DNA from 4 places in the Paenibacillus terreus genome. Region 4 is predicted to be linked to each of the others. Evidence: riboswitches for the same ligand, from Rfam matches in the RefSeq annotation. Region 4 holds a riboswitch; each other region holds the start of a gene.
What was found. A riboswitch is a leader RNA that binds a small molecule or an ion and turns the genes downstream of it on or off. The one in region 4 is predicted to bind thiamine pyrophosphate.
Positions count from the first base shown of each region.

Region 1: it holds a riboswitch for thiamine pyrophosphate, as region 4 does, so the genes downstream of both, ACE5KN_RS25660 (ABC transporter substrate-binding protein) here and ACE5KN_RS17650 (hypothetical protein) in region 4, are expected to answer to the same signal.
Region 2: it holds a riboswitch for thiamine pyrophosphate, as region 4 does, so the genes downstream of both, thiM (hydroxyethylthiazole kinase) here and ACE5KN_RS17650 (hypothetical protein) in region 4, are expected to answer to the same signal.
Region 3: it holds a riboswitch for thiamine pyrophosphate, as region 4 does, so the genes downstream of both, ACE5KN_RS12450 (thiamine phosphate synthase) here and ACE5KN_RS17650 (hypothetical protein) in region 4, are expected to answer to the same signal.

Region 1 is NZ_JBHIRX010000019.1:85,857-93,246, reverse strand. Features, by position in the region: gene ACE5KN_RS25690 (MFS transporter) at 1-69, shown strand, start outside; gene ACE5KN_RS25685 (aKG-HExxH-type peptide beta-hydroxylase) at 71-1,333, shown strand; gene ACE5KN_RS25680 (TatD family hydrolase) at 1,392-2,189, opposite strand; gene ACE5KN_RS25675 (ABC transporter ATP-binding protein) at 2,186-3,007, opposite strand; gene ACE5KN_RS25670 (ABC transporter permease) at 3,120-3,896, opposite strand; gene ACE5KN_RS25665 (MTH1187 family thiamine-binding protein) at 3,893-4,186, opposite strand; gene ACE5KN_RS25660 (ABC transporter substrate-binding protein) at 4,214-5,263, opposite strand; TPP riboswitch at 5,398-5,508, opposite strand; gene ACE5KN_RS25655 (bifunctional 2',3'-cyclic-nucleotide 2'-phosphodiesterase/3'-nucleotidase) at 6,029-7,390, shown strand, end outside.
Region 2 is NZ_JBHIRX010000017.1:56,052-63,441, reverse strand. Features, by position in the region: gene ACE5KN_RS24220 (hypothetical protein) at 476-859, opposite strand; gene ACE5KN_RS24215 (C40 family peptidase) at 1,112-2,065, shown strand; gene thiE (thiamine phosphate synthase) at 2,153-2,764, opposite strand; gene thiD (bifunctional hydroxymethylpyrimidine kinase/phosphomethylpyrimidine kinase) at 2,830-3,651, opposite strand; gene thiM (hydroxyethylthiazole kinase) at 3,657-4,463, opposite strand; TPP riboswitch at 4,675-4,779, opposite strand; gene ACE5KN_RS24195 (cold-shock protein) at 5,207-5,407, shown strand; gene ACE5KN_RS24190 (cold-shock protein) at 5,515-5,730, shown strand; gene ACE5KN_RS24185 (alpha/beta fold hydrolase) at 5,804-6,622, opposite strand; gene ACE5KN_RS24180 (TM2 domain-containing protein) at 6,740-7,159, opposite strand; gene ACE5KN_RS24175 (TM2 domain-containing protein) at 7,160-7,390, opposite strand, start outside.
Region 3 is NZ_JBHIRX010000005.1:278,486-285,875, reverse strand. Features, by position in the region: gene ACE5KN_RS12470 (ThiF family adenylyltransferase) at 1-988, opposite strand, end outside; gene ACE5KN_RS12465 (thiazole synthase) at 988-1,755, opposite strand; gene thiS (sulfur carrier protein ThiS) at 1,757-1,960, opposite strand; gene thiO (glycine oxidase ThiO) at 1,957-3,099, opposite strand; gene ACE5KN_RS12450 (thiamine phosphate synthase) at 3,160-3,759, opposite strand; TPP riboswitch at 3,894-4,003, opposite strand; gene ACE5KN_RS12445 (ABC-F family ATP-binding cassette domain-containing protein) at 4,136-5,686, opposite strand; gene ACE5KN_RS12440 (protein kinase domain-containing protein) at 5,844-7,328, opposite strand.
Region 4 is NZ_JBHIRX010000009.1:203,119-210,508, forward strand. Features, by position in the region: gene ACE5KN_RS17620 (YneF family protein) at 17-274, shown strand; gene folE (GTP cyclohydrolase I FolE) at 323-916, shown strand; gene ACE5KN_RS17630 (lipoate--protein ligase family protein) at 1,137-1,976, shown strand; gene ACE5KN_RS17635 (superoxide dismutase) at 2,034-3,167, opposite strand; gene ACE5KN_RS17640 (alpha/beta hydrolase) at 3,474-4,487, opposite strand; gene ACE5KN_RS17645 (IclR family transcriptional regulator) at 4,783-5,526, shown strand; TPP riboswitch at 5,623-5,735, shown strand; gene ACE5KN_RS17650 (hypothetical protein) at 5,741-5,941, shown strand; gene thiC (phosphomethylpyrimidine synthase ThiC) at 5,981-7,390, shown strand, end outside.

The DNA of each region.
Region 1 (7,390 bases), on a different contig from region 4:
GATTCGGATGTGTCGGCATATCATCCGGCCGCTGCGGAGGCAGGGGCCACAACCAAGGAGGTTATGTAGCATGTTCAGATTTGTACAGCCGTCCGAAATGAAAAATGATTTTGTATATACCTTGATGGTGAAGCGCCGGATGGAGAAGCTGAAGCATTGTCTGCAGGCATGCGCGGAGCAGGATGGAGATCAGCCGCGCTGGGACAGCATGCTGGTCGAGGAGCATTACCGAGAGCTCATGCATCCTGTGCTGGTGAATTGGACGGACACCCGGTTGTTTCCCGCTTTTCAAGGTGCAGTTCCGGAAAAGCCTGTCAGGGAGCGGCTGCTGGAGGAATTTTCCCGCCTGGTCCTTATCCCTCTGTGGAAGCATCAGGAAGGGCCGGAAACAGCGGTGCTGCGGGCGGATGCGGAGGGTGTCGTGTATTTTCCGGGATGTATTACAGTGGTGGATCTCGGCGCGGAAGCGAAGGAGATGCGGGTTACATTTACCAGGACGGGTGAGATGGTAACAATATCCGCTGGGGAGCGGCAATTTGTGGTCGGGTTCTCCGAGCTGACCGGTGAAAAGGAGATAACCGCCCCGATACTGAGGCGGCTTGGCTGCTATGAGCATGGCGGCGTACAGTTCGGCGGCTCCGATCCGCTGATTGAAGCCTTTACGGAGCGGGAATTGCCGGAGATCATCCAGTCCTATGGCAGGGGAAGGCCGTCTCTGCCGCCAATCCGGTCCCTGTCGCTGGCGGATATGTGGTATTACGAGAAAGCTATGGACCTGATCCAGGCGGTCTGGCCGCAAATGTATCGGGAGGTGACTGCACATGTGAGGGCGGTGTACCTCCTGAATACCGGGGAGATCGGGGCAGTGACCATCAACCTGTTCCAGGGAGCGGTATTCATGTCTCACCGCAGCGATCTGATGTGGACAACGGAAAACCTGATTCATGAATTCGGCCATGCCCGGCTGGACCAGCTGTTTGAGCTGGATGATCTGCTGTTGAACAGCGCGGATGAGCGGTATCCTTCGCCCTGGCGGGAGGATTTGCGCCCGGTAAAAGGTATCCTGCACGGCCTCTTTGTGTTCGTGCGCATCGCGCTGTGGTATGAGCGGGTCGCAGAGGTCGTTCCGCATGCCGCGGATATCAGGGACAGAACGCAGCAGGTGCTGGCCCAAATCGGGCAGGCGCTGGATACTCTGCGGCAGCATGCCCGCTGGACGGCCCTTGGCGAACAGCTCTTCTCCGAGCTGTCGGAGCAGTATGACAGGCTGGTAAAGGCCGCTGCGGTATCTAACCATGCCGGCTCACCGGAAGGAAGCGCCGCGGCTGGTTGAGCTGCAGCAAAAGAGATATATGGCAGGGCTTTCGCGGATACAAGCGGTGAGAGGGAGACTACAGCAGGTAAAAACGGCGGGTATTGTTATGGAACAGCTGTCTGCCCTCTGCCTCGGCCATTCCATGGATGCCGCAGTACGCCCGAATGACGTCGGCCGTCATTCGCGGATGAGTTGTCTGCCCGCTGAAAGACCCTTCAAATGGCCACGGGCCGTCCGTTTCTGCCATCACTTGCGACGGAGGATACATTTCCGCTAATGCCCGGATCTCCGGCTCATACAGCAGGTCTGGCGTGAAAGAGATATAATATCCATTTCGGGCCATTCGCCGGGTAGTGGCTGGACTGCCCTTGAACCAATGGAAATGGGCCCTGGTGACCTGATGCCGTTCAAGCAGCGTGCAGGCGATATCCGCGTCCTCGTATACGGCGTGCAGCACCACAGACTTGTCGTGCTGTTTGGCAAACAGAATAAACCGCTCCAGAAGCTCAACATAACCGCTTTGGTCAAAAGAGCTTCCCTTTCTCACAGCTTCCTGGGCGGTGTAATAAGGCAGCCCGACTTCCCCTACGGCGATCATACGGTCCGCGTGGCGTTCCATCCAGCTGAACAATCGGTCCAGCTCTGCCGGGCCGGGTAAAGGCTGCTCGGGATGAAAGCCGAACGCCGGAAGGATCATGCCGGGCCGTTCGGAAGCAAGGCGCAAATTGGCTTCGCAGGACGGAAGATTCATGGAGACAGCAATGACCGCTTCCACGCCGTTCTCGCCCATGGAAGAGAGGAGAGCTTCCCGCTCTTCATCTGAATAGCTGTCCAGATGAATATGGGCGTCGATTAATGGGGCAAAGAGGCTCATACGGTGTCACCTTCCCATGCGGCTGTGATTTTCGCTTTTTCCTCCCGCATCCGGCGGCTCAATTCATGCTTCAGTTCCACAAAGTTCTGGTCTGCAGTTATATCCTCCTGCCGCGGCCTTGCAAAAGGAACATCCATCACCTGCAGCACCGATGCCGGTCTGGCGGACAGCACGTAGATGCGGTCGGACAGCAGCAACGCCTCCTCGATGCTGTGCGTAATGAACAGCACGGAACGGCGGTTGCGCTCCCACATCTGCAGCAGCCACTGCTGCATGTCCGCGCGTGTCAGTTCGTCCAGGGCACTGAACGGCTCGTCGAGCAGCATCAGCTCCTGCGGACTCAGCATGGCCCGCAGAAAGGCTGCGCGCTGCTGCATGCCTCCGGACAGCGTGTACGGATACGCATCGGCGAATTTGCCGAGCCCGACCTCGTCCAGCCGGCGGCGGGCTTCCTCGCGGGCTTCCCGGCGCGTCCCCTTGACCGAACCCGGCGCATTCTCCTGCCCGAGCAGGACGTTATCCAGCGTCGTTCGCCACGGGAACAGGGCGGGCTGCTGCGGCATGTAGCTGATCCGTCCGCGCGTCCCCGTTACATCCTCACCGTCCATATAAATATTCCCCTGATTCGGTGTCAGCAGTCCGCCGATCAGGTGAAACAGCGTGCTTTTGCCGCTGCCGGAAGGACCAAGCAGCGAGACGAACTCTCCGCGTTCCACGGTCAGGGAAATATTCTTCAGCACGGGGAGCTGATTTTTCCGCTGCCGGAAAGCGATGCTCACCCGATTTACATTCAGAGCTGCTTTTTCTCCGCCACCCATGCCGTTACTTTCTTTTCCATCCAGTTGGGGCTCTGCGGACAGACCATTCAAGATCATTTTCTCATACTCCTTCCTTCGCAGGCGGATTCCGTATGCCAAGCCGGTTTATTTCCTATTTTTGCTCAGGCCGCCATCTGATCAGCAGCCTTTCCATCAGCGCAATGATCAGGAACATGATCAGGCTGAGCGCAACAATAATGGCAATGGCGGCAAATACACGGTCCGTGCGATAGGCTGATTTTTGCAGCAGCATGTAATAGCCGATTCCTTCGCTCGCCCCGAGCCATTCGGCTACGATAGACCCCATCACGCTGTAGGTGGCCGCTATTTTCATGCCTGAAAACAGGGGAGGCAGCGCATGCGGCAACTCAAGCTTGCTGAAGATACGCATCCGGCTTGCGCCCGACATTTGCATATAGTTCATCATCAGCCGGTCCGTCTGCGTGAGCCCGTCCAGGGCCGCAACAACCACAGGAAAGAAGCAGACCAGCGTAATAACCATCAGCTTGGGCAGCAGACCGAAGCCGAACCAGATCATCAAGAGCGGTCCCAGTGCAATGGTGGGAATGTTCTGGCTCAGAATCAGCAGCGGGTACAAAGCCCGCTTCAGAAAAGGGACCAGGTGCAGCAGCACGGCCAGCAGCAGCCCGACGGCGGTGCCGATGGCAAAACCGCTCAGCGTAAGTTTGACGGTAGCCCAGGTATGCTGCGCCAGCAGGTCGGATTGCGCAGCTGCTTCGGAGGCAATGTCCGCCGGACTCGGCAGCATCCAGGGTTCAATATGCAGGAAGACCGCCGCCGCCTGCCATACCAACAAAAAGAAGAGGACCGCCACAACGGGCGGCCACACGCTTCTGAACACGGAATAGAGGCTCTCTTTCCGGCTCATGGACGGTACTTCTCGGTCAGCTTGTCCATGCTGATTCCACTTGGGTTGTGGGCAATTTTAATCTGGGAAATCACACTTGGAATTCCCGCTTCAGTGAGCGCTGTGTGCATCTCCTTCACGACGTTCAGCAGTTCGTCCAGCTCGCCCTCCATGGTCGTCTCCAGCGGATTGACCTGATGTTTGACGCCTGAGCGCTGGATCACCTCGATCGCTTTGTCGACGTAAGGAATGGTGTCCTCTCCGCCGGGGGTTTTGGGAATCACCTGAATACTCAACAATGTGCTAGCCATGGAAAACCGTCTCCTTTCCGGGTCAAATCAGGATTTGCCGTCTTCCGGCAGGAAATCATTGGTGAAGGCTTTATCAGCCTCCAGTGGCTTGTCAAGCAGCTTGCGTTCATACATCCAATCGGCATAGTTCTTCCAAACCTCCGCCTTCTGGATGCCCCACTGCGGAGCATCGTCCTGGTAGCGCGGGCTCAGCCATTTCTGGCTTGCCAGTACAAGCTCTTTATCCAGCTCGGGCACGGCTTTCGATAGAACTTCCGCCGCCTTTTCCGGCTGGTCAATGGCATATTGATAGCCTTTGGCCGTGGCACTCATGAACGCTTTTACAAGCTCGGGGTCATTTTTAATGGTATCTTCATTTGTAACGATGACCGGTGTGTAATAGTCCAGACTCTTGGAGTAGTCCTTGACATATAGCATATCAAGCTGCTCACCGCGCAGCTCGGCTTCAATTCCTGTCCATGCATAGAAAATCCAGGCGAAATCGATATCACGCTTGACTGCAGTGAAGTAATCCGCATTACCCATGTTGATGTTTTGGACCTTGCTGACATCGCCACCATCCAGCTCCATAATGGATTTCATGACAGCCTCCTCAACCGGGGAGCCCCAGCCGCCGTATTTCTTGCCTTCAAAATCCTTCGGGGACTTGATGCCGCGATCCACTGGCGCGGCAAAGCCGGACGTATTATGCTGAATCACGGCCGCAATGGAGACGAGCGGAACGCCCTGTGTGCGAGCCTGGGTCACGCTTTCCTGATAGCTGATGCCGAACGGAACCGCATTGGAGGCGACCATCTGATCCGCGCCGCCTTCTCCGGGCTGTACAATCTCCACATTCAGACCGGCTTGTTCATAGTATCCCTGGTCTTTGGCCACATACAAGCCGGTATGGTTGGTGTTGGGGGTCCAGTCCAGCACCACCTTTACGTCTTTCAGCTTTCCGGTTGCCGAACCGCCGCCGCCGGAAGGTCCGGAAGCATTCGTATTCTGTGGAGCGGACGATTGCCCTCCGCAGGCTGTCAGAATCAGGAGCAGGGAACATACCGCGCCAAGGCCCCATTTTTGCAAAGAAAACATTTTTTCTTCTCCCCTCTTTATTACCCGTGCTCTTCCTGCAATGCTTGTCATCTGCCGTGATCCTGCAAAAAAAGCGCCCCGTTGTCCGGGGCGCCTGTAATCTACCAAAGGAAAGGATGACGATGCCAAAAAGGCATGTCACTCTATTGCGATTCCTACGCTGGCATTACCCAGATCAGGTTGTAAGGGTCAGTGTCTGGGGACACAATCTCAGCCGGCCGATTCCAGCACCCCTGGCATGTTGTATGAAGGAGCATCAAGACGGCAAGCCGCTGCCTGGATGCGTCCGCATTGTTGAAGATTTTGCGGGTTCAGTAATGATGAACTAACGTTGATTATATGCCTTCCCGCCCGGAGTGTCCAGAGGGGGGAGTGGGCGATTTAACGGACCCGGGGTGGGCACCGCCTTCCTTTGGGTTACAATATGTTACATTAACTTACACAGAGCCGTGGTTTGGGATAAAAACTCTATTCATTTTCTCATGCTTCGATTAGAATGAGAATCAATCAGGTGATTTTTTTATGATAAGATTTACAAGAGGTGTGCATAGATTTTACATACACAAATTACAATCATTGCTTGTGGGTCTTGCCTTCTGCCTATGCAGGGATAAATCGCCTGATTATTTTTTAGATTATAGAATTTTTAAGTTTTCAGCGGAGCTGAACAATTCTATAATCGCAAGAAAAATTTCCGCTTATCGCGGTCTGGCTTCTGTGAAAGTACATCGATGGGCATTTATCTTACATTAGGAGGGGTTAATCTTGAAATTTCGGAAAAAAGGGTTGAAGAGCCTGGCAGCGACAATTGTAGCGTTCAACGTGCTTGCACTGCCGGCCGTGCCGACCTGGGCTGCTGAAGGCAGCGCTGAGGTAAAGCTGCGTATTATGCAAACGACCGACCTGCATGTGAACCTGCTGAACTATGACTACTATACGGACAAGCCGACAGACGAATATGGGCTTGCCAAGACAGCCACACTCATCAAGCAGGCGAGGGGGGAAGCCAAGAACAGCATGCTGTTTGACAGCGGCGACCTGATTCAGGGCAATCCGCTCGGAGACTATGTGGCGAAAATCGACCCGCTTAAGGACGGAGAGACCCACCCTGTATACAAAGCCATGAATCTGCTGGACTATGATGCCGCCACGCTGGGCAATCATGAATTCAATTACGGACTCGATTATCTTCAGAAAGCGCTTAAGGGTGCCGATTTCCCTTACATCAATGCCAATGTATATGTTGATGACGGGGACAAAGATGAAAGCAATGATAAAAACTATTTTACGCCATACCGGATTATCGATAAAAAAGTCGTTGACGAGGACGGGACGGAGCACACGCTTAAAGTCGGGGTGATCGGTCTGCTGCCTCCGCAGATCAATCAATGGGACGAGGCCAATCTGAAAGGAAAGGTTATTGCCAAAGATATTGTGGAGACGGCGAAGAAATTTGTTCCGCAAATGAAGGCGGACGGGGCGGACATCGTGATTGCGCTCGTGCACAGCGGATATGAGGACACCCCCGAGACTCCGAACATGGAGAATGCGGTTAAATATTTGAGCCAGGTGGACGGCATTGATTCCATCCTGTTTGGCCATGCTCATAAGGTGTTTCCAAGTGCAGCCTTTGAAGGCATGTCAGGTGTTGATGTGGGAGCCGGAACGATTAACGGAATGCCGGCTGTTGAATCCGGTTACTGGGGGGACAACCTGGGTGTTGTCGATCTGGATCTGGAATTGAAGGATGGCAAATGGACTGTCGCGGACTCGCAATCCGTTGCCCGCCCGATCTATGACAAGACCAGCAAAGCATCCCTGGCTGAGCCGGACCCTGATGTAGTGAAAGCCGTTTATGAAGAGCATACCAAAACGCTGGAGTATGTGCGCGGACCGGTTGGTAAGACAACTGCACCGATCAACAGCTATTTTGCCCTTGTTGAGGACGACCCTTCCGTTCAGATCGTAACCAATGCGCAGAAATGGTATGTGGAGCAGAAGCTTGCCGGAACCGAGTATGCAGGACTGCCGGTGCTGTCGGCGGGGGCGCCTTTCAAAGCAGGCGGACGTTCGGGAGCTTCCTATTATACGAACATTCCTGCAGGAACAATCGCCATCAAGAACGTG
Region 2 (7,390 bases), on a different contig from region 4:
GAAGCAGATCGGTTCGAGATGATGAGGCGATCTTAGGAGAAGACAGAGCGTTTAGGTGATGTGAAGCAAACCGAAAGAGAAAGAGCAGGGGAGCAAGGCACCGCAACCTCAACCCCCGTCTTCTGATCAAAAGGGATAATCGTGCAAAGCGGTATGAAGAGGCAGTAGGCAACGGACACCCGACACCACACCTCTATAGACACCCATCTCACTCTGGCTACTAGACTCTGAGGGGGGCGATCCCTTTCTTCCAAGAAAGCGGTCTGCTTTGTTTCAGCGTCAACCCCGGCAGTAAATCTCCGTTTTACCCCGTTATATCAGAGCATGTTTGCCGATTTAACGCTGCGAAAGTTGAGTAAGTAATAGTTATCCTCGGTTTGCGGTGCAAGCTCAATAAAGTTCAGACGACAACTAGGGGGAAATAAGAAAAAGGCACGAACCTTCTTCAAAAGAAAGGTCCGTGCCTTCTTGCTGTTTAAATACCGTGCACACTGCGTGTCACGATTTCCGTCAATTCGGATTTTTGCGCTTCATACTGCTGCCGTGTAATACTGCCTTGGGCAAGGCGTTGATTGAGCTGGTCTGTCAGCTCCGCCACTTGCAGGCGGATAGCCCGGTTCACATCGGCACCGGTCTCACCTGCGATATCGGCCATTGTTTTGCCGTCATACAATGCATTATATAATTCTTCGTCTGAGGAAAGACCCAGTACCTGTACAATGTCTTCTTTAACAGCCTTGGCTGACAGCTGCTTGGACTTCACGGCCGTGCTGGCGGACGCTGTGCTGCTGCCCATGGTTTCGCCGATAGAGATGGCAAAGGCGAGTGTGCTGAATATAAGTATCCTTTTCAAATTCATAAGTAATCTCCTTCTTCTTTTCATGAACTTCATGTTTATGATGGCATGTGTCCATTAATGATGCTGGAGTGGAAGGCGGCTTACATGTTGTATTGTAACAGCCCAATCTTAAATGAAGCTTAAAGCAACTTAAAAATCTACCAAACTGAACCCGGCCCGGTCTAACGATACAAAATTACACTCAAACGGGCGCATAAAGTTCATGCCTTTGTCCAACCTATCCTTAGCGCAAAAAGGAAAGGGGTACAACGCATGTTATTTCGATCAGGGTGCATGTGCATCGGGAAGATGATGATTGCGGGAGCTGTCGTTGCCTTGCTGGGCAGCGGCTGTGCAAGCTCCGCCAATCAGCAGACCAGCAAGACGGAGCCTGCCAGGCTGGGGACCAAACAGAACGGCGCCAGCCATATCCGGATGATGGCCGCTGACGGCAGTACGATGCATGATATTCGCGCCTACAAAGACGGGCAGAATAAAGTGTGGCTGCCTGTCAAGGATACGATGCAGTCCTTTAATTACAAGCTGCATCAGGGCAAGGATGGAGGGTATTTGATCGGGGACACCGATCCCGTATATGCCGTTCACGCGGGAAAGAAGGAAGCAAGGGCAGGGGACCGTATCCTGCAGCTGCCCGAAGCGCCTAAACAAATTGGCGGCAGACCTTATATAACAAGCGAGTCATTATCCCAACTGCTCGGCACCAATGTGCAATGGGATCAGGGGCGCTCACAGGTGCGGATTTATCCGCCGGACAATCCAGGCCAGCAGGAAACAAAGGCTTCGGGGAAGGGTTCCCTCAAAGAGCTTTCCTTGACAGCGTCCGACCGGACCCAACTCATCAGTTATTGTGAAAAATTTTCAGGCACTCCTTACGAATTCGGAGCTCCGGATTATGCAGAGCATCACACTTTTGATTGTTCTTCTTTTGTACAGCATGTGTTTAATCACTTCAATATAGAGCTGCCCAGGTCGTCCATCTCGCAATCCGGAGTTGGCACAACGGTGGCGCAGCAGGATTTGCAGCAAGGGGATTTGATGTTTTTTTACACGCCGGGACGATATGCAACGAACCGCACCGTCGGTCATGTAGGCATCTATGCGGGAAATAACAAAATCCTGCACACCTATGGGGACCCTGGCGTGACGGTTACCGACTTTAACGATTATTGGAAGGGACGCTTTCTGTTTGCCAAAAGAGTTCAGTGAAAAAGAAAGCTGTACTCACGGGACTGCCCAGCCCGATAGCCTGGCGGCTTGGGACAATCCCTTTATGCTGTTTGCTTCATTCGCTTGCTAGGTGGCCCTGCCATACAGAGCGGTAAAAGCCGCTGCCGCCAGTCCGGGTTCTTCGGCCTGAGAAATCGCTGAAATGACGGATACTCCATCCGCTCCGGCGGCAAGAACAGGCGGTGCTTTCTCGGGCGTGATCCCGCCGATACCAACAAGCGGAATGGTGATGCCGTGGCTGCGCAGCTCCTGAATAAGGAGCGGCCCTTGCACGGGGCGGGCGTCGCTTTTGGACAGGGTCGGGTACATGGGACCGACGCCGAGATAATCCGCCCCGTCGGCAATGGCGCGCCCGGCTTCTTCCACCGAGTGTGCGGACACCCCGACAATGGCCTCATGCCCAAGCCTGCTGCGCAGGGAAGCTGCGGGCGCATCCTCTTGTCCGACGTGTATCCCGTCGGCACCGAGGACCGCTGCCATGTCCACATCATCATTGACGATGAAGGGTACGCCTGCTTCCCGGCACACAGCCTGCAGCTCCCGCGCCAGCTCGTAAGCCGCCTGCCCGGTCAGAGAGCCAGCTCCCTTTTCCCTGAATTGGAACATGGTGACGCCGCCCGCGATTGCTTCACGCAGAACTGTCACGGGATTTCTGCCAGCACAGTTGACACTGCCCATAATGAAATACACGGCAAGCTGTCGACGCAGCCAGCCCGGGTCGATGCGCACGTTATAGGAATCGTTCAATTCAGCACACCACCGTTCTGTGAGCGTCTTTGCCGGTAAGCAAAATGGTTCGTCGGTCCATGGCCTGAGCCGATGCCGAGGCTGTCCTCAATCGCTGCCTGAATGAAATCCTTGGCGACCCGAACAGCTTCAATCGCGGACAGCCCGCTTGCCAGACCGGCCGTAATCGCTGCGGAATAGGTGCAGCCGGTGCCGTGTGTCGCCTCTGTGCGTATCCGCAGACTTTCAAACACCGTAAATCCAGTGCCGTCATACAAAAGATCCCTGGCCAGTTCCCCGCCGGCATGCCCGCCCTTCATGATGACCATATCCGGCCCCATGTTGTGGATGCGCCGTGCCGCTTCCCTGATATCTTCGGCTTTGTACAGCTGCATACCGGTGAGCATTTCCGCCTCGGGCAGGTTCGGGGTAATGATTAGTGCGAGCGGAAACAGGTCACGGATCAGGGTCGTTACGGCGTCAGCCTTTAGCAAGGACGCCCCGCCCTTGGCGACCATAACGGGATCAATGACGAGATTGCCCCATCCGTAATGGGCGATTCGATCCGCAATCGCCTCAATGATATCCGCACTGAACAACATGCCGGTCTTTACGGCATCCGGCGTGAGATCTTTGCCGATCGAATCAAGCTGGCGGGCGACCGCTTCGGGCGTGAGCGGGAAGACTCCCTGCACACCCAGTGTATTCTGCGCAGTAGCTGCCGTGAGGGCGGACATGCCGTAAACGCCAAGCTCCTGGAAGGTTTTGAGATCCGCCTGAATGCCTGCGCCGCCGCCGCTGTCGGAACCGGCGATGGTTAGTGCTTTCGCTATCGTCATACCGCTCACCCTAAGCTTTCCGGCACCCGGGTGATGGAGGACAGCCGGCGCAGGCTTTCTTCATCCACCAGGGACAGCTGGTTCAGAAATTCGATCTGAAAGCTGCCCGGTCCCTGGCCTTCTGTGCGGGCTGCTGCAAGTTCCGCAGCAACGCCATAGAAGGATACGGCTTCAGCCGCCGCTTCCAGCTGCCGCTCGCCGGCCACAGCCAGGAATGCCGCTACGACCGAGCTGAGCAGACAGCCGGCTCCGGTCACCTTGGTGAGGAGCGCATGTCCATTGGCAATGAGAAAGGTCGTGGATCCGTCGGTGACGATGTCTTCCTTTCCGGTGGCAATGACGATACAATCCAGCTTGCGGGCGGCTTTACGGGCGAGCTGCAGCGCATCTCCCGAACCTTGACCGGCGTCCACGCCTTTAACCTCCCAATGATCGCCGGCGACATTGGCGACTTCAGCGGCATTGCCGCGCAGCGCGGTAATATTTATATCGGAGACCAGCTGATGGGTGGTTGCGGTACGGAAGGGCGTCGCTCCCGCCCCGACAGGGTCCAGGACGACAGGAATACCTTGTGCATTGGCAGCTTGCCCGGCAAGGGTCATCGCCTTGATGGAATGGGGGTTCAACGTGCCGATGTTCAGCGAGACGGCACCTGCCATCGCGGCGATATCGGCCACCTCCTCGTGCGAATCCGCCATAAACGGCGAAGCTCCCAATGCCAGCAGCCCATTGGCAGTAAAATTCGTGACCACGATATTAGTGATGTTGTGAATAAGCGGATTTTGTTCCCTTACTTTAGTCAGGAATTGCATATCTTATTCCTCCCTCAATAAATTAATGCTGTCTACGTTTTTCTGGCGGGCATCCGGTGTTGCTGCAAAGTGACGTAACCTTCCTCGGTTTGCGCGCGTGGAGGATGATTTCTCCGCGGTCGGGCTTCTTTTACACGCAAAAGACCCGTCCATTTCCGGAGAAAAGGACGGGTCCACAAAAAATAATTAATACGGGCCAATTAATGCCGCTGGACGTTTCGTCTCACTTTCCTCCGCTGGTATGATCCAGATCAGGTGCAAAGGGTCCGAAGCGTACAGCTTCGTCTCAGCCTGGAAGGCTCCCCTAGTGATTGAACAAGTCTCTATTCGATTCATGACTGCATATACTATATACATGTTGAGCGCAGATTGTAAAGGTTCAAAAATAAGCGGAACATTTTTTTCAGCAGGGGGTATAGAAACGGAAAAGCAGGAAATAAATAAGATAGGCAAGTGTCCCCTAAAACTTGATAATGACCAGACACGATGGCGATACAGGGAAAAAGCAGCGTTACGTAAGCATCTCCGCTTAAGCGAATACATAGGAGAAAATGTTATTTTTCGCTAGCTGGTAATTGTATTCTAAGTGTGCTATAATGAAATTACTGGAATACGACGGACCTGCATTCGCATATTGTAGAGGGTTATTGTCTTGGGTTAAGGGTAACCTTGTACAATATGTGAATTTTTATTTTTGCACAAAAATAAAGGTCATATAAATATTTATTTGGAGGTATTTCCACATGCAAACAGGAACAGTTAAGTGGTTTAACGCAGAGAAAGGCTTTGGTTTTATTGAGGTTGAAGGCGGTAACGATGTATTCGTACACTTCAGCGCAATCCAAGGCGACGGTTTCAAAACATTGGACGAAGGCCAACGTGTCGAGTTCAATGTTGTTGAAGGAAACCGCGGACCACAAGCTGAGAACGTTGTAAAACTGTAATTCTGCCCTGCTGCCCCGAACTCTTGTTTGGGGCTTTTCTTTTCTGGCGGAGGGACAGATATCTTTAAATCGCTTTATAACAATTCATGGGAAAAGAGGGGACTTTCATGTACAATTCGCGCAAAAAACCAATGGAAGAGACTCCAGAGGAGATCACTGTAATTTGGTCTTGCACCAGTGATACGTGTAAGGGCTGGATGAGAGATAATTTTGCATTCTCTGCTCAGCCAACCTGTTCTCTATGCGGTTCCGTGATGGAGAAAAGCGAGAAAAAGCTAGTCGTGCTTGTCAATACCGCCTTCCCGCCAGCCAAGAATAGTTAAGATTACAGCCATTATCCGTTTTAATCAGGGGCACCGACCAAAGGTCGGTGCCTTTTCATGTCTGCCGAATGGACTAAGAGGACTGAGGATACTGCAAAATATGCAGGAGCGTACGGTTGAACAGCTCCAGCTCATCGTAAAACACCGCATGACCGCTGTGAGCGAAGCGGATCAGGCGTGACCCGCGAATGCCCTGCTGCATTTGGAGGGCCAACGGATACAGGGCGATTTGGTCAAGCGCGCCATGCAAAATCCAGGTTGGCGCCTGAATTTGTGCAAGGTCAGGACGCAGGTCTTCATCCCTGAAGGTGCGGGCAGCCATGGCGGTGCCATGCAGTGAAGCCTGCAATCCGAGGTTTTGCGTCCATTCCCTGAAGTAGGGGCTGATCTGGCTCGCGAAGAATTTCTCCCCGAAGTCGTGAAGCATCTGCGGTCTGTCGCGGTAGGTCTGCTCAATGAGCTGAGTCACCTCCGAAGCCGGCAGCCCGTAAGGAAAGTCGGCTCTTCGGGTCAGGGAAGGAGCGGCGGCATCCAGCAGGATAAGCTGGGATACGCCATATCCCTGGTGTCGGCTCATGTACCTGATCGCAATGGCTCCTCCTATGGAGAACCCGACCAGCCGGATGCTGCGCAGGCCGAGCACGCGGATGATGGCAAAGACATCATCAGCCAGACGGTCGTAATGGTAGCCGTGCCAAGGGTGATCCGACTGCCCGAACCCCCGCATATCCGGCATAATACAGCGAAACCCGTAATTCGGCAGCAGGGAGCTCTGATATTCATACATACGGTGGTTCAGCGGCCAGCCATGCAGCATCAGCACAGGCTGCCCCGCCCCTATATCCTCAACAAATACCTTGACGTTCGGCTCTACAGCGATATAATACCCCATGCAATTCAGCCCTTCCGCTATAAAAAGTCACTTTCCCTATGATACATATGTCGAAGAAAGGCTCCGCAGACAGTAAAAAAACTGTGCGCCCGAGTTTCCTCAGACGGACAGTTTTTTTTACACCTCTGCTCCCGGATGTTTGGCGCTCAGGCGCAGCTGGTATATTTGAGCCATGATTTCCTCTTCCGCACGTTGGTTCCATTCACGCACCATTCGGGGCATCAGGAACAGGTCGACGATGACCCACACCGTCAGCGTCCCGCCGAACAACACCAGCAGAATCCCTGACAGCATCATGAACGCCCCGCCTTCTACTTCCGCTGCAACAGCGAACACTACATAAAAGATAAATGCCAGAATAAACAGGACAAGCTGAACAACAGCTGTGGCAACTCTTTTCAGATAAAAGCGGTGTACGCCCAAATGCCCTCCGATCAGCATGAGATAGGCGAGTGCAAGGGACTTTTCCGTATCCCGCATGGCCGAATTTAAAATCAGCATCTCATTGACGGTTAACTGGTGTTTGGTCAGCTTCATTTAGAACACCACATGGTTATCATGGTTGTTATAGTTATTATAATTATCAAAGCCTCTTCTGGCCGTAATTTCGTGGATCAGCCGGTCTTCCACTCTTTCGTTGTGCTCTTTAACCCATGTATGGATAAGGAACGCATCCACAATCCACCAGATCGAGGTAATAATCAGTCCGACCATGGTGATTGAAAGGATCAGTTGCGCGACGGCGCTGCCGGTTCTTTTCATGTAAAA
Region 3 (7,390 bases), on a different contig from region 4:
CGGCAGCAAAGGAAACGAGAAAAGGATTGCTCTCTACCAGGCCGTCTCCCGTGGAGGCCAGACGGGCAGCTGTCGCTTCCAGATCAAGCTTGGCGCGGCGGGCCGGGCGGATCTGCACCGTGTCCCTTCCGCACAGCACATCCGCCTTTTGCCGATTGGCAGCCATCAGATATGGGTAAACCCTGTTTTTCCCGCAGGAAGGACAGTCCTCCTTTTTGGCACCGGCTACAGAAATCGCTACGTTTTCATTACGCCACACATCAAAGGACAGCAGCTTGCCCCGCAGCGCTTCCTTATGCCCGCTTAACAGCTTGAACGCTTCCGCTGTCTGGTGGGCGGTCACCATCTGTACAGCCTGCGGAAGAATACCAGCCGTGTCACAGGTATCCCCCCCGCCCGGGATCGTACCCAGCAGACAGTTCAGGCACGGCGTTTCCCCGGGAATGATGGTAAAGGTAATCCCATAGCTGCCCACACAGCCGCCGTATATCCACGGCACGCCGAGCTTTTGAGCCACATCGTTGATGATCAGTCTTGTATCAAAATTGTCGGTAGCATCCATGATCACATCCACATCTGCCGCCAGCTCTTCCAATGCTTCGCCATCGATGTCGAGCACATGAGCATGGATGAGGCATTCGGAGTTTATTTCCTCCAGACGGCGCTTGGCCGCAATCGCTTTGGGTGTCCGCTGCGCCGCGTCCGACTCCGCAAAAAGCTGCTGCCGCTGCAGATTGCTCCATTCGACATAATCGCGATCAGCGATGGTGACCGTGCCGATGCCTGAACGGACAAGCGTCTCGGCGATGCTGGTGCCAAGCGCTCCTGCTCCAATAATCAGCGCATGGGAAGCACGCAGCTTCCGCTGCCCCTCTCTGCCGAATGGCGCAAAGCGCTCCTGGCGGGAGTAGCGGTCGGCCGCGGCCTTTGCGGCTTCTGCGGCAGAAGACTCGTAATCCGCCTCCACCGCTGTCTTGCGTTCATTCATTATGATGTAACCATCCCTTCTGTAGGACTGCTTGCCGAGGCATAACGTTTAACGGGAATCATGCCCGCCTTGTACGCTTGTCTGCCCGCTTTTACCGCGAGCTTCATTGCCTCCGCCATGGCAACCGGGTCCCCAGCGCCGGATACCGCCGTATTCAGCAGCACGCCGCCCGCGCCGAGTTCCATCGCGCGTGCCGCATCGGCAGGCGAACGGATGCCGGCATCCACAATGACGGGAACCGAAGCCTGTTCTATAATGAGCTCCAAGGTGTACGGATTGAGTATGCCCCGGCCTGAACCGATGGGGGATGCCCCCGGCATGACGGCGTGTACGCCGAGCTGCTCCAGTCTTTTGGCCAATATAACATCGTCGGAGATGTAAGGCAGCACAATGAAGCCTTCGGCAAGCAGCATTTCACAAGCTTTTAGAGTCTCAATCGGATCGGGAAGCAGCGTTCTGTCATCCCCGATCACTTCGACCTTAATCATATCACATAAACCGGACGCCTTGGCCAGTCTGGCAATGCGGACAGCCTCCTCGGCGGTTGCCGCTCCCGCCGTATTGGGGAGCAGCGTGAAGCTGGACAGATCCAGCATATCCAGGAAGTTTCCCTGTCCCTTTTCCTGCAGATTCAAGCGCCGTACTGCAAATGTAAGGATCTCGCTTTCCGATGCCTGAACGGCCTTCAGTTGTGTTTCAGGATCCGTGAACTTCCCTGTTCCGAGCAGCAGTCTTGATTTAAAGGTTTTATCTCCGATGTGCAGCATATTATCCGCCTCCCACAAAATGTACGATTTCAAGCTGATCCCCGTTCTTCAAAGCGGTCTCGCCGTGAATTTCCTTGGTCAATATGCGCCGATTCAGCTCGACGACGACCGTCTTGACACGCAGGTCCAGTGCATTCAGCAGCTGGTCCACATTTTGCACTTCCGCATCAAAAATCATATCCTGGCCGTTAATAACAAGCCTCATCGCAATCCCCCCTCGGAAGCAGCAGGCTGCCTTTTCATTCTGTCCGGTGACAAGGCCGTCAAGTTTAACTGCTCCGCCGTACGGCCTGTCATCATCTCCGCAATGGCTTCCCCTGTCGCCGCGCTCAGCAAAATTCCGTTTCGGTAATGTCCGCAAGCAGCGTACAAGCCGGCAGCATCAGGGACGGGGCCGATCAAGGGAAGGCCATCCTTCGTCTGCGGCCTTAATCCCGCCCACGCTCGCAGAAAAGACGACTCCTCGATGTCCGGCAGCCAGGCCGCGGCGCGAGACAGCAGCTGCATCAGCCCGCCTGCGGATACATCTGTTCCCCATTCGTGCGGCCTGCTCGTGGCACCAATCCACAGCTCCCCGTCCGGCTTTGGCACAAGATAAACATCCTCCGCATAAAGGGTATACTTTAGCGGACGCGCAGGCATGGCAACGGCTACAACCTCTCCCTTGACAGGATACATACCCGGGCTTATGCCGTAATTATCAAGCAGCTTTGATGCATCATGTCCCCCTGCGATCACAACATTCGGACATGCGATGTCCCCCCTGCTCGTTCTTACACCGCGTACCTTTCCGTCCATGATCAAAATGTCTTCCGCTGCTGTGTCCGTCAGCAGTTCGGCACTATACTTTTCCGCACCTGTCACCAAAGCCTGTGCAAGCCGCTGCGGAAGCAGTTGGGTTTCCCGCTCGCGGAACAAGCCCCCGAGTGCCTGCCCTGACAAGCCGGGAATCCTTCTGGAAATCTCTGCGGCATCCCACCATTCCGCAGCAGATCCATCCTTGCTTCCAGCCATAGCCGACAAGCGTGCCGCATCCTCCTGAGTCCGGGCAGGAATCACGAAGCCTGTGGTGGTATAACCTGTTGCCAGTCCTGTCAGCTCTTCAAGCTCCCGCACCAGTTTCTCGAACTGATCGCGGCTGCGCAGTGCCAATGCGGCCAGCTGCGGATGGGCAAAAACCTCGCACTCCGCGGCCAGCATTCCCGCCGCCGCCCGTGTGGCCCCTTGACCCGGAACCGATTTTTCGATCAGCATCGTTTTGAAGCCCCGCTTCGCCAGCTGATAGGCGATGGAGCTGCCGATCACTCCCGCACCGATCACAGTACAGTCTGCCGAATAGCACATACCGATCTCCTCCCATTTTCCTGTATTTATCGGGATTCATCTGATCTGTTACACCCTGCTTCAAGTCATGAGCAAACTTCTATATTCCTTTGCCACCTCTGCCGGATTTTCCGCCTTCCAGATACCTGACATCACGGCAATTCCGGAGGCACCTGCCCGCTTGATATCCGGCACATGCTGAGGCTGAATGCCGCCAAGCGCGATAACCGGTATGGAGACGGCACAACAGAGCTCTTCCAGGCTGCTCAATCCCCGCGGCGGCAGCCCGGGCTTGGAAGGGGAATCGTATATATGGCCGAATAGCACATAATCGGCCCCCGCCTGCTCTGCAGCCAGCGCTTCCGGCAGCGAATGGACGGATGCCCCGCAGCGCAGCTCCGGAAACATCCGCTTTACAAGCGGCAGCGGCAGGCTGTGAGAAGTGAGCTGTACCGCCCCGGCACCAAACAGCAGCGCCGCATCCACACGGTCGTTAACCGCGAGCTTGGACGGCGGGCAGCAGACGCCCTCCGACACCGTGGACATAAATGCATACAGTTCCGCAGCGCTCAGCTGCTTCTCCCGAATATGAAGCAGATCGATTTCCGGTTCAATCAGCCGCATAATGTCTGCCGTTTGTTCAGCGCTTTGGCAGCCGTCCGTAATAAGGTGAAGTTCCATTAGCTTGTTGCCTCCATGACAGTGATTCGGGAACGCCAAAAAGCCGCTTCCCGGTCAGGAAGCGGCTGAACTTGAATGTTCACCGATTACAAGGAACAGCACCCCGCTCATAAGCGGGACGCATATACTCTGTATTCGGCTAATGTCCACTTCCCTACGCTGGTATGATCCAGATCAGGTGCAAAGGGTCCGGAATGCATTTCTTCCGTCTCAGCCGCCGGCCGCGGCTCCCCCAGTGTGATACAGGTCTGATTAATCGCCTGTATGACTTTATATGCTTTTGTAATCCCATTTCATGGTAGCACAATCCCGTTCACTTGCCTAGACGTGCATCATATTTCATTCAGAAAAGTCCAAAGCTGCACTTTTCTGCACATCAGGCTTTCGCCGACCACTCTTCCACATTCCATACTCTCGTTACCCAATCCTTGTAAAAATCGGGCTCGTGGGATACGAGCAGCACGGTGCCTTTATATTCCTTCAGCGCACGTTTCAGCTCATCCTTTGCCACCACATCCAGATGGTTCGTCGGTTCGTCAAACAGCACCCAGTTGCTTTCACGCATCAGCAGCTTGCAGAGACGTACCTTGGCCTGCTCTCCCCCGCTAAGGGCGGACAGCGGACGGGTAATGTGATCATTTTTCAGTCCGCAGCGGGCAAGATGGGCACGGACCTCATGCTGATTCAGATGCGGGTACTCATTCCACACATCGTCAAGCGGTGTAATCCGCTCAGGGCGAACCTCCTGCTCGAAATAGGCTGGATACAGAAAATCTCCAGTATAGGTTTTGCCGCTCAGCGGAGGGATTTTGCCAAGAATCGTTTTGAGCAGCGTCGATTTGCCGACACCGTTATAACCGACGATGGCGATCTTCTCGCCCCGTTCAATGGTTATGGACATTTTCGGCAGCAGCGGGTGGCTGTAGCCAATCTCAAAGTCAATGCCTTCAAAGACCGTTTTGCCGCTGGCCCGCGCTTCCTTGAACTGGAACGTCGGCTTTGCCGCTTCTTCCGGCTTGTCTATCCGATCAATCTTATCAAGCTGCTTCTCACGGCTCTTGGCCCGGCCGGATGTGGAGGCACGCGCCTTGTTGCGCTGGATGAAGTCCTCCTGCTTTTTGATATACTCCTGCTGTTTTTCATAAGCCTCGATATGCTGCGTCTTCTGGATGTCAGCCATTTCAAGGAACTTCTCATAGTTGGCCGTATAGCGGTTCAGCTTGCCAAACTCCAGATGATAAATGACGTTGACGACCTGATTCATAAACTCAGTATCGTGGGAAATCAGCATAAAGGCATAAGGGTAATCCTTCAAATAACGCGTAAGCCATTCGATATGCTCAACGTCCAGGTAGTTCGTCGGCTCGTCCAGCAGCAGCACATTCGGCTTCTCCAGCAGCAGCTTGGCCAGCAGCACCTTCGTGCGCTGTCCCCCGCTTAATGTCGCTACATCGCGGTCCAGTCCGATGGCGCCAAGCCCAAGGCCGTTGGCCATTTCCTCCACTTTCACATCGATCAGATAAAAATCGCCGATCTCCAGCTGCTCCTGAATTTCTCCCATCTGCTCCAGCAGCACTTCAAGCTCCTCCGGCGAGGCTTCGGCCATTTTATCTGTAATGGCATTCAGCTCTTTCTCAAGCTCAAGCAGCGGCAGAAACGCATCCTTGAGCACATCGCGCACCGTCTTACCCGGCGTCAGCTTTGTATGCTGGTCCAGATAACCGTAACGAACCTTCGGCGTCCATTCGACTTTGCCGTTGTCACGCAGCTGCTGTCCTGTCAAAATATTCATCAGCGTCGATTTGCCGACACCGTTGGCTCCCACCAGACCGACACGCTCTCCCGGCAGCAGGCGGAACGATACATTTTTGAATAATGTCCTGTCCCCAAAATTATGGGAAACGTCTTCTACAGTTAATAAACTCATTTCCGTTAGCAGACTCCTTTAGCTCTTACTTATAAACACGATCAATAAACTTCAATATGACTTCAGGTTGGCTTTCAAAGCCTTATTGTAGCATAAGAAGGAGCTCTACCGGAACCTGCAAAACAAAAATGCATCGCCAGATACACACCGCGTGGTCTCACCATCTTCTGAAAGAAGCAAACAACGGCTTTCTCCGCTTCGGCTCAGGAATCACATCCTTGAACAAGGCTTGCAAAGCGATGTCCATTTCCTCCCACGGCTCAAAAGGATCCAGATGAAGAGGGAGCGCATAGACCTTGCCTGTACCAAGCTCCTTTCCGAGGCGGCGGGCCGCCTCGCTTGTCGCCAAAGGGAGACAGAAGCCCCACATCTGCTGCGGGTACCTGGCCAGAGCTTTTGCAAACGTCACCGTATCCGGCAGCCTCCACTCCGCTCCGGACCCGACCACCAGCGGATAATCAGCCCGCAAAAATTCCTCAAGCCCGTCATGATCCACTCCGCTGCCCAGGTCAAACACTATAAAATCAAAGCCTCCGCTCAACATGGGGATGATATCTTCCGGCGAGGTTTGACGGCAGTACTGCACCCCTTCAAAAGAAAATCGTTTTGCTCCCTCCGCCCGCGCACGCTCCTCTCCCTCCAGCAGTGCCTGTATTCTGGAAAAGGACTGTGAGCGGCCGTTCAGCTCGGCTACAGCCACCCTGCCGCCCTGCCGTGCAAGATAGTGGCTGATGGCTATGGCCGTATGCGTTACCCCGCAGCCAGGCGATACACCCAGCAGCGCTATCACCCGTGTTCCGGAATACTTTGCCTCCGCTGCCGATACAGGCTGATCAGCGGGGGGCACGGTTAATGGCCTTAGCTCATGCATAACCTCCTTGGCGGTCTGGTATCTTTCCCCTGGATCGCTCTTTAGCAGCTTGCGGATCACCCTTTCCAAATCACGCGGCTGCCTTGAGCGTATGGCCTCCTCCACGCCAGGCGCCCACTCGCTATGTCGTCCGCCTGTACCTAAATACAGCATCAGCGCACCAAGACCATAAAGATCGGAACGCGCATCGGATTGCCCTCCTCCATACTGTTCAGGGGCTGCAAACCCGACCGTTCCCAGCTTCACGGTGTCCTGGCTGCTGCCGGTCCTGTAATTCCTCGCCGTGCCAAAGTCGATCAGCTTCAGCTCAAGCTCCGGGGTGATCATAATGTTGGACGGCTTCAGATCACGATAGATGATGGACGGCTTATGGCTGTGCAGATAATCGAGCACATCGAGCAGCTGCAGGGCAAATGATATGACTCTTTCACCTTCCACGATGCCGCCGTTATTCCGCATATAAGCCTCAAGCGTCATGCCTCCGATGTAATCCATGACAACATACACATTGCCTTCGCCGCTGTAATCGAAAAAATCAACGATTCGCGGCAGCCGCGGATGATTGAGTGCGCTCAGCATCTCCGCTTCCGCTCTCCACGCCCCCATCAGTTCCCTGTCGGCCGCCGTTTCCTTGACAGCCCATATTTTTCCCGTCAGCTTCAGGTCCTCAGCCATATATACCCGGCTCATGCCCCCTCTGCCGATCAGCCGGCATATGCGGTATCTCCCGCCCAATACATAACCTGGTTCACGCTCTCGATTTTGCTTCATCACTGCCCTTCCCTCCTTGGAAAGCAAAAAAGGAAAGCCATCCCCGTAAATGATCTCAACAT
Region 4 (7,390 bases):
CAGAGGTGACGTCTTCGTGGAATGGTGGAATATTGTTATTCCAATTGTTACTCTGATTCTCGGATTGGTCGGGGGATTTTTCATCGGGGCTTTCTACCTGCGCAAGCAGCTTGAGAAAATGCAGAGTGATCCTGAGCAACTGCAAAAAATGGCCAAGCAGATGGGCTACAACCTGAACAGCAAACAGATGCAGAAAGCACAGCAGATGATGAAAAGCCAGCAGTTCAACAGAAATCAACCCGGCAACCGCAGAAATCAGGGGCGCAGAAAATAACGAGCATACAGACAGCAGTGCTACCTGATGCTGCGTAGGAGGGTTAATGTGGCTGGAGTCAAAGATTACACAAACCGCAAAGTGGCGGATAACCGCGATAAAATTGAGTACCATATCGGCGAGATTCTGAAGCTGATTGGCGAGGATCCGGACCGTGAGGGGCTACTCGAAACCCCGGCCCGCGTAACTCGCATGTATGAAGAGATTTTTGCCGGCTATGAGGTCGATCCTCGCGAAGTACTGGGTGTGACGTTTGACGAGAACCATGAAGAGCTGGTCATCGTTAAAGACATCGTGTATTACAGCCAGTGCGAGCATCATATGGCCCCATTCTTCGGGAAAGTGCACATTGGATATGTGCCGAGCGGCAAAATTGTAGGTTTGAGCAAGCTTGCCCGCCTCGTAGAGGCTGTATCACGCCGCCTGCAGGTGCAGGAGCGCATTACTTCCCAAATTGCCGACACGCTCATGGAAGCGGTTGAACCTCATGGCGTGATGGTGGTCGTGGAAGGAGAACATCTGTGTATGTGCGCACGGGGCGTGAAGAAGCCGGGCAGCAAGACAGTCACTTCGGCCGTTCGCGGCTCGTTCCGCGAGAACGCGGCACAGCGCGCCGAATTTCTGTCGCTGGTCAAGGAATAAGACCTGGCTGTTTGATTAAAAAGAGCGAGTATTTGGTGGTCCAGGTTACCATCCATACTCGCTCTTTTTTGCGTTGGTCTTTCCAATCATGCGGGTACTCCGCAGTGTTTTTTACGGTGCGGCACCGATGGCTGACATGATACAATACGGGGGCGGAATCAATAAACTTCATCGATATAACGAAGACTTGCTGAGACGTCCGTCTCAAGGAGGGATAGGTATGGCTGAACAGACTACAGACCGGAAACCGGGCGATGGCCTGACCGGATTACATATCGTGGACAGAGGCGTCTGGGACCTGCAGGGAGATATATGGCGGCCATTCGCCTGGGAGGAGCTCGCCTGCCGGCAGGTGGGACGGGGGGCGGCGCCTGTGCTCCATATGTGGCGCTGCTCCAAGGCGCTCGTCATTGGCCATCGCGACCGCAGGCTGTCTGCTGCCGAAGAAGCGATGGCTGAATTGCGCGGAGAAGGCATTCCCGTGTGTGTGCGACCATCGGGAGGGGCGGCCGTGCTGCTGGATGAAGGCGTGCTGAATCTGTCGCTTATTCTTCCGAATCCGCAGCATTCCATCAACATCCATGACGATTTTCGCCTGATGGCGGAGCTCATAAACGATGCTCTGGCTCCGTGGTCCACAGCGGCGGCAGCGGGAGAAATCGCCGGCTCCTTCTGCCCGGGTGACTATGATATCGCTATTGGAGGGCGAAAGTTTTGCGGGATCGCCCAGCGGAGGCAGGCCAAGGCCTATATCATTACCGCTTTTATTATTGTGGAAGGCAGCGGTGAGGCGCGCGCCGATGAGGTAAGGCGTTATTACAGCATGGCTGTACAGGGTACGGACACAGGCTATCCTGAAGTCAGACAGGGAACGATGGGCAGCCTGCAGGAGCTGGCCGGGGTGCCGTCTGTGGAGGCTTATGCCGACTCCTTACACGGGATGCTGAAACGGCGGAATCTGTTGCTGGATTCCGCCGCTCCGCATGTCGTATCTCCCGCAGAGCTGGAGCGGGAGGCAGAGGGGCTCCGATTGCGTTATGACCGTGAGATCAGAAGCTAGCTGAGAAAGCTACTGATGGACAGCAGGTGCCCCTGAAGAGCAGCACGCTTGCTAGGCTCAGTAAGGCGTCCATCTGAGCTGTGAAGCATATGCGAATCGTCTGTCGACCGCAGGCCAGTTGACCACGTTCCACCAGTCGTCTATGTATTTTCTCCGTTCGTTCTGGTGTTTTAAATAATAGGCGTGCTCCCATACATCAAGCGGCAGCAGAGGGATCACATCCCATTGCGAGAGATTTTGGTGTTTCTCGGCCTGCAATATTTCCAGGTGTCCGGCCCGTGGAGCCCACACCAAGATAGCCCAGCCAGAGCCTTCCACCTTGTCGGCTGCTTCGCTGAAATGCCTTTTGAAGGCATCGAAGCTGCCAAAATCACGCTGGATTTGCCCGGCGATGCCTCCACCCGGCATTCCGCCGCCGCGGGGGCTCATGGTGGTCCAGAAGAGGGTGTGCAGATAGTGTCCAGCCCCGTGGAAAGCGAGCTCCCGTTCCCAGTGCTTGACCAGTGCGAAATCATTCGTTTTGCGAGCTTCCTCCAGCTTTTTTTCCGCCTGATTCAGCCCGTCTACATAGCTCTTGTGATGCTTGTCATGATGAAGCCGCATCGTTGCTTCATCGATGTGGGGTTCAAGCGCGTCATAAGGATAGGGGAGCGGGGGCAGGGTATGGCCGCCGATGGGCACGGGCCTGGCCTTGGACGTTTTGCGTTCTGCGTCCTCCTCCGCCGAACGGGCCAGCTCTCCCGGCGCATGGAAGCCCTCTGCAGCCATCTGATAATAAGTGCTGTCATCTTCCGCCCGCTGCAGCAGCTCTGCTGCGGCTGGAGAGTCGCGCAGCACGGTGCTGGCGGATTGCAGCAGGGACATCTGGCGCCGGAACTCGCGGGACTGTCTGGCGGACTCACGCAGCAAATACTGCAGTGTACGGTCCATCTCGGGATCTTCACCGGGATCTTCCGGATCATCTTCAGACTGCAATCCTGACCGTTCCCAGATCTCGTCAAGCGCTTCGGCGGCAATTTTCCGGGTTGCATCAAATACCCGCCCCCAGTCTTCCAGCAATCCGGCGTAGGCTGGTTCCAGGCCAGGCACGGATTCCTGTAATGCGCTTATATAGCTCTTCTCGCTGCTCTTCCAGCTATCGATTTGTTCCAGTATCCGGACAGACGGCAGCGAATTGAATGGATCTGACATTATGCAGGACCTCCCTTCAGGCATCCTTTCCTCCCAAGGATGTGACAGCGTATTATATTCGGAAGGAGGCCTGCCTTATTCGGGAAAGAAAGGAACTAACCGCACTTAATTTACGGTCATAGTGGAGGCACCATAATCCTTTGGATCTCATGTTCATCGCGTGATGTTTTGTCCATATGAAAAAAACATGCAAGATTCATTCTGAACATTGAAAAATCCCCTCAGGCGTCCAGTGTTTGAGCCATTTTCCATGTGCTCAAGTCACTGTCCGCCGTGAGGGGATCGTAAAGGTTCGCCTTGAAAAGCTTATGATTTGTTCTCTTTGGAATGCTGCAGCTGCTGCTGTACATTACTCAGAAATGTGGACACTCTGCGTAAATATTCGCGCGGGTGCTCCCGGAAAATCAGCTCATGCAGCCCATTCTCCACAATCCAGACGTCCGACGCGGAATTAGTCTGATTCGCAGCCAGCGCTTCCGCAATCGGATACGGGGCTTTCTCATCCTTGGTGCCGTGGATGAAGAAGATCGGGAAAGGGTAATCCTCCGCCTTCACCTGCTGGTAAGGAATTTGCTGCAGACCTGTTCCGTTCAGAACGGGGAACAGCAGCTCCAGAATTTCAAGTGAAGGATGTCGGGGAAGATCAATCTGATTATGAATGTTATGATACAGCGTATCCGGCTCCAGCAGGAACGCGCTGTCCAGGATCATGGCATTCACGTCTTTGGTCTGCAGGCCAGCCTGAAGAGCAGTGCCTGCCCCCATGGAAAAGCCCCAGACGATAATTTCCTGGGCTCCTCGCTGCTTGGCAAGCTGAATGGCGCCGAGCAGCTGCTGAGATTCAGCCCGGCCTCCCGTAGCAACCTCCCTGTTGGTCTGGGAGGCAAAGCCGTAATCGAACATTACGACATTAAACCCTTGTCTGTGCGCATAATGGGCCAGATCATACATGGGAATCCAGCTTTCCTCGCGGTTTGCGCCATAACCGTGGCTGAAGACAATCGTTTTATTGGAATTCGGCGCAGGGATATACCAGCCCTGCATCATGCGGCTGCCGTCCTTGGCGGGAAAGGTCACTTCCTCATATGCCATGTCCTTGGCCAGCAGCGGATTGGAGTACAGGGGGGCTACAGTCGGATTGGACAAAAACCAGACGATATACGCATGCAGCGCGATAAAACAAAACATAAAAAAGAATACAACCGACAATACAAGCGCAATGATGATATGCTTGAACCGGATTAACCGGGGTGACAGCTGGGCGGGCGGCTCGTTGACAGCAGGCTGCACGGATGTGCCGCCCTGGGGTGTCGCAATCATCGGAGAGCCTCCTTGATCATTAATAAAGTTCGTTTGGGCGTGCTGTATCAGCACCACATACTTAATCGTAAAAGGCCGCAGCACCAAAGTCAATTCGACAGCAAATGATAATATTTGCCTCTTTCATATATACCGCGCTGCCGCTAAAACAGTTTACAGTGTATCCTGATATTATATATAATTTATGTAACCCGGTTTCATTAAGTGAAACGAATAGGCTGAAAAATTGACTGTCTGCAGCCATTAGTGGTCTGTTGAACATATCGCTAAATTCAAGGGAGAGAGGGGGGGCGCCATGGAGGACCGGAAGCTGACCGTTCGTGCTGTCGAACGGGCCCTGGACATTTTGATGTGTTTTACGGAAGCCACCGATTTGGGGCTGACGGAAATTGCGGCAAAAATCGGGCTGCACAAAAGCACGGTTCACCGTCTGCTCACGACGCTGGAGGAAAGAGGTTTTGTCATCCGCAATACAGCTACGGAAAAATATCGGCTGGGCATTCGGATCTGGGAGCTGTCGACCCATATGTCACGCAATGAGGACCCGGCGGTGCTGCTGCTGCCATTGATGGAGAAGCTGCGCGACCGTTTGGGGGAAACGGTGAGCCTGTATATACGGGATGGAGATGAACGTATCCGTATCCAGGCTGTACAGAGTACACAGGCCATACGCCGTGTGGCGACCGTCGGAGCCCGCATGCCTCTGTCCGTAGGCGCGTCAAGCAAGGTGCTGGTGGCATTCGCTTCGCCGGAGGAGCTGGAGCAGCTGAAGAAGGGCCCCGAGCTGCAGACTTTGGCCGGAGATGAAGCATACTGGAAGCAGCTTGAGGAAATACGGGCCAAGGGTTATGCCACAAGCTATGAAGAGCGCGAGCCCGGAGCCGCGGCCGTATCCGCCCCGATTATGAATCATCGAGGGGAGATTACAGCGGCTCTCTCCGTCTCCGGTCCGGTGAGCAGGCTGTCGCCCGAGACCCTGCATGAATTTGCCCCTGTTATCGTGGAGGCAGGCAAGGAAATGGGCATGCTGCTTCCTTAAGGGGTTGCCAAACCGTCCCTTTTAGGCTAACCTGAATTGGAAGGCGGAGCCATCCGCCTGTGAACAGCATAGTTTTGATCGGCGGCATGAAGCTGCCGAAGTTACTGGGGGGGCCCGTAGTACCGGGCTGAGATGGAACCGTTCCAGGTTCCGGACCCTTTGCACCTGATCTGGATCATACCAGCGTAGGGAAGTAACCGGCCAATGAAATCAAATGGATGGGCAGTATGTGCTGCAGTCAGGGAATGACCCGGGCTGTGCACGGAGCCTGTTTGTATACAGCCGGTTCCCTCGGGAACCGGCTTTTTCATTTGCTGCAAAATGTACATCGTACCGCCGCTACCCGCAAGGACAAGGCAGCGTGCTGGTCCGTATTTTGCAGCCGGCCGACAGCATCATTTTTTCTCCGGTATGATCCCGATGAGGAATTTGGCGACTCGGGAGGAATAAGCAAATGACAGAGAGCAAGCGGAAAACAGCAGCGGAGGGCAGCACAAATACGGTAATCGGGACCTTTCCTGCCAGCACTAAGGTCTATATCCAGGGTTCAAGACCGGATATCCTCGTGCCTGAAAGAGAGATAGCACTGCATGACACCCATACACCGCAGGGGATTGAGCATAATGCCCCGCTGCGTGTATACGACACCAGCGGTCCCATGACCGACCCGTCGTATCAGGCGGATATCCGCAAGGGACTGCCCAAGCTGCGCCGGGCGTGGGTTGAGGAGAGAGGGGATGTCATGCGTTACGAAGGCAGGGCTGTGAAGCCTGAGGATAACGGACTTCGGGCAGGGACCCGCCCTGCGGAGGAGTTTCCGGGTGCTGTCAGCCAGCCGCTGCGCGCGCAGCCGGGGGGCAATGTCACCCAGATGCATTATGCCCGCCGGGGAATGATAACACCGGAGATGGAATTTGCGGCGATCCGGGAGGGGGTTGATCCGGAATTTGTACGCCAGGAGCTGGCCAGCGGAAGGGCCATACTGCCCTCGAACATCAACCACCCGGAGAGTGAGCCAATGCTGATCGGCCGCCATTTTCATGTTAAAATCAACGCCAATATCGGCAACTCGGCGGTAACCTCCTCCATAGAGGAGGAGGTGGAGAAGATGACCTGGGCTGTAAGATGGGGAGCAGATACGGTGATGGACCTGTCAACAGGCCGCAACATCCATACGACTCGCGAGTGGATCATCCGCAACTCTCCTGTGCCAATCGGAACGGTGCCGCTGTATCAGGCGCTGGAGAAGGTCAATGGGGAGGCCGAAGCGCTGACCTGGGAAGTGTACCGGGATACGTTGATTGAGCAGGCGGAGCAGGGAGTGGATTATTTTACGATTCATGCCGGCGTGCTGCTCCGTTATATTCCGCTGACCGCCAAACGGATGACGGGCATCGTATCGCGGGGCGGGTCCATCATGGCAGCGTGGTGCCTGGCCCATCACCAGGAGAACTTTCTGTATACACACTTCGAAGAGATCTGTGAAATCATGAAGACCTATGATATTGCCTTTTCGCTCGGGGATGGTCTGCGTCCGGGCAGCATTTACGATGCCAACGATGAAGCTCAGATGGCTGAACTGGCGACGCTGGGCGAGCTGACGCAGATTGCCTGGAAGCATGATGTGCAGGTGATGATCGAGGGGCCGGGTCACGTGCCTATGCATAAAATCAAGGAGAACGTGGATCTGCAGATGGAAATCTGCAAAGAAGCGCCATTTTATACGCTGGGTCCGCTTACGACGGATATTGCTCCCGGATACGACCATATTACCTCGGCCATCGGCGCTGCCATGATCGGCTGGTTCGGCACCTCCATGCTCTGTTATGTCACACCGAAGGAGCATCTTGGCCTGCCGAACAAG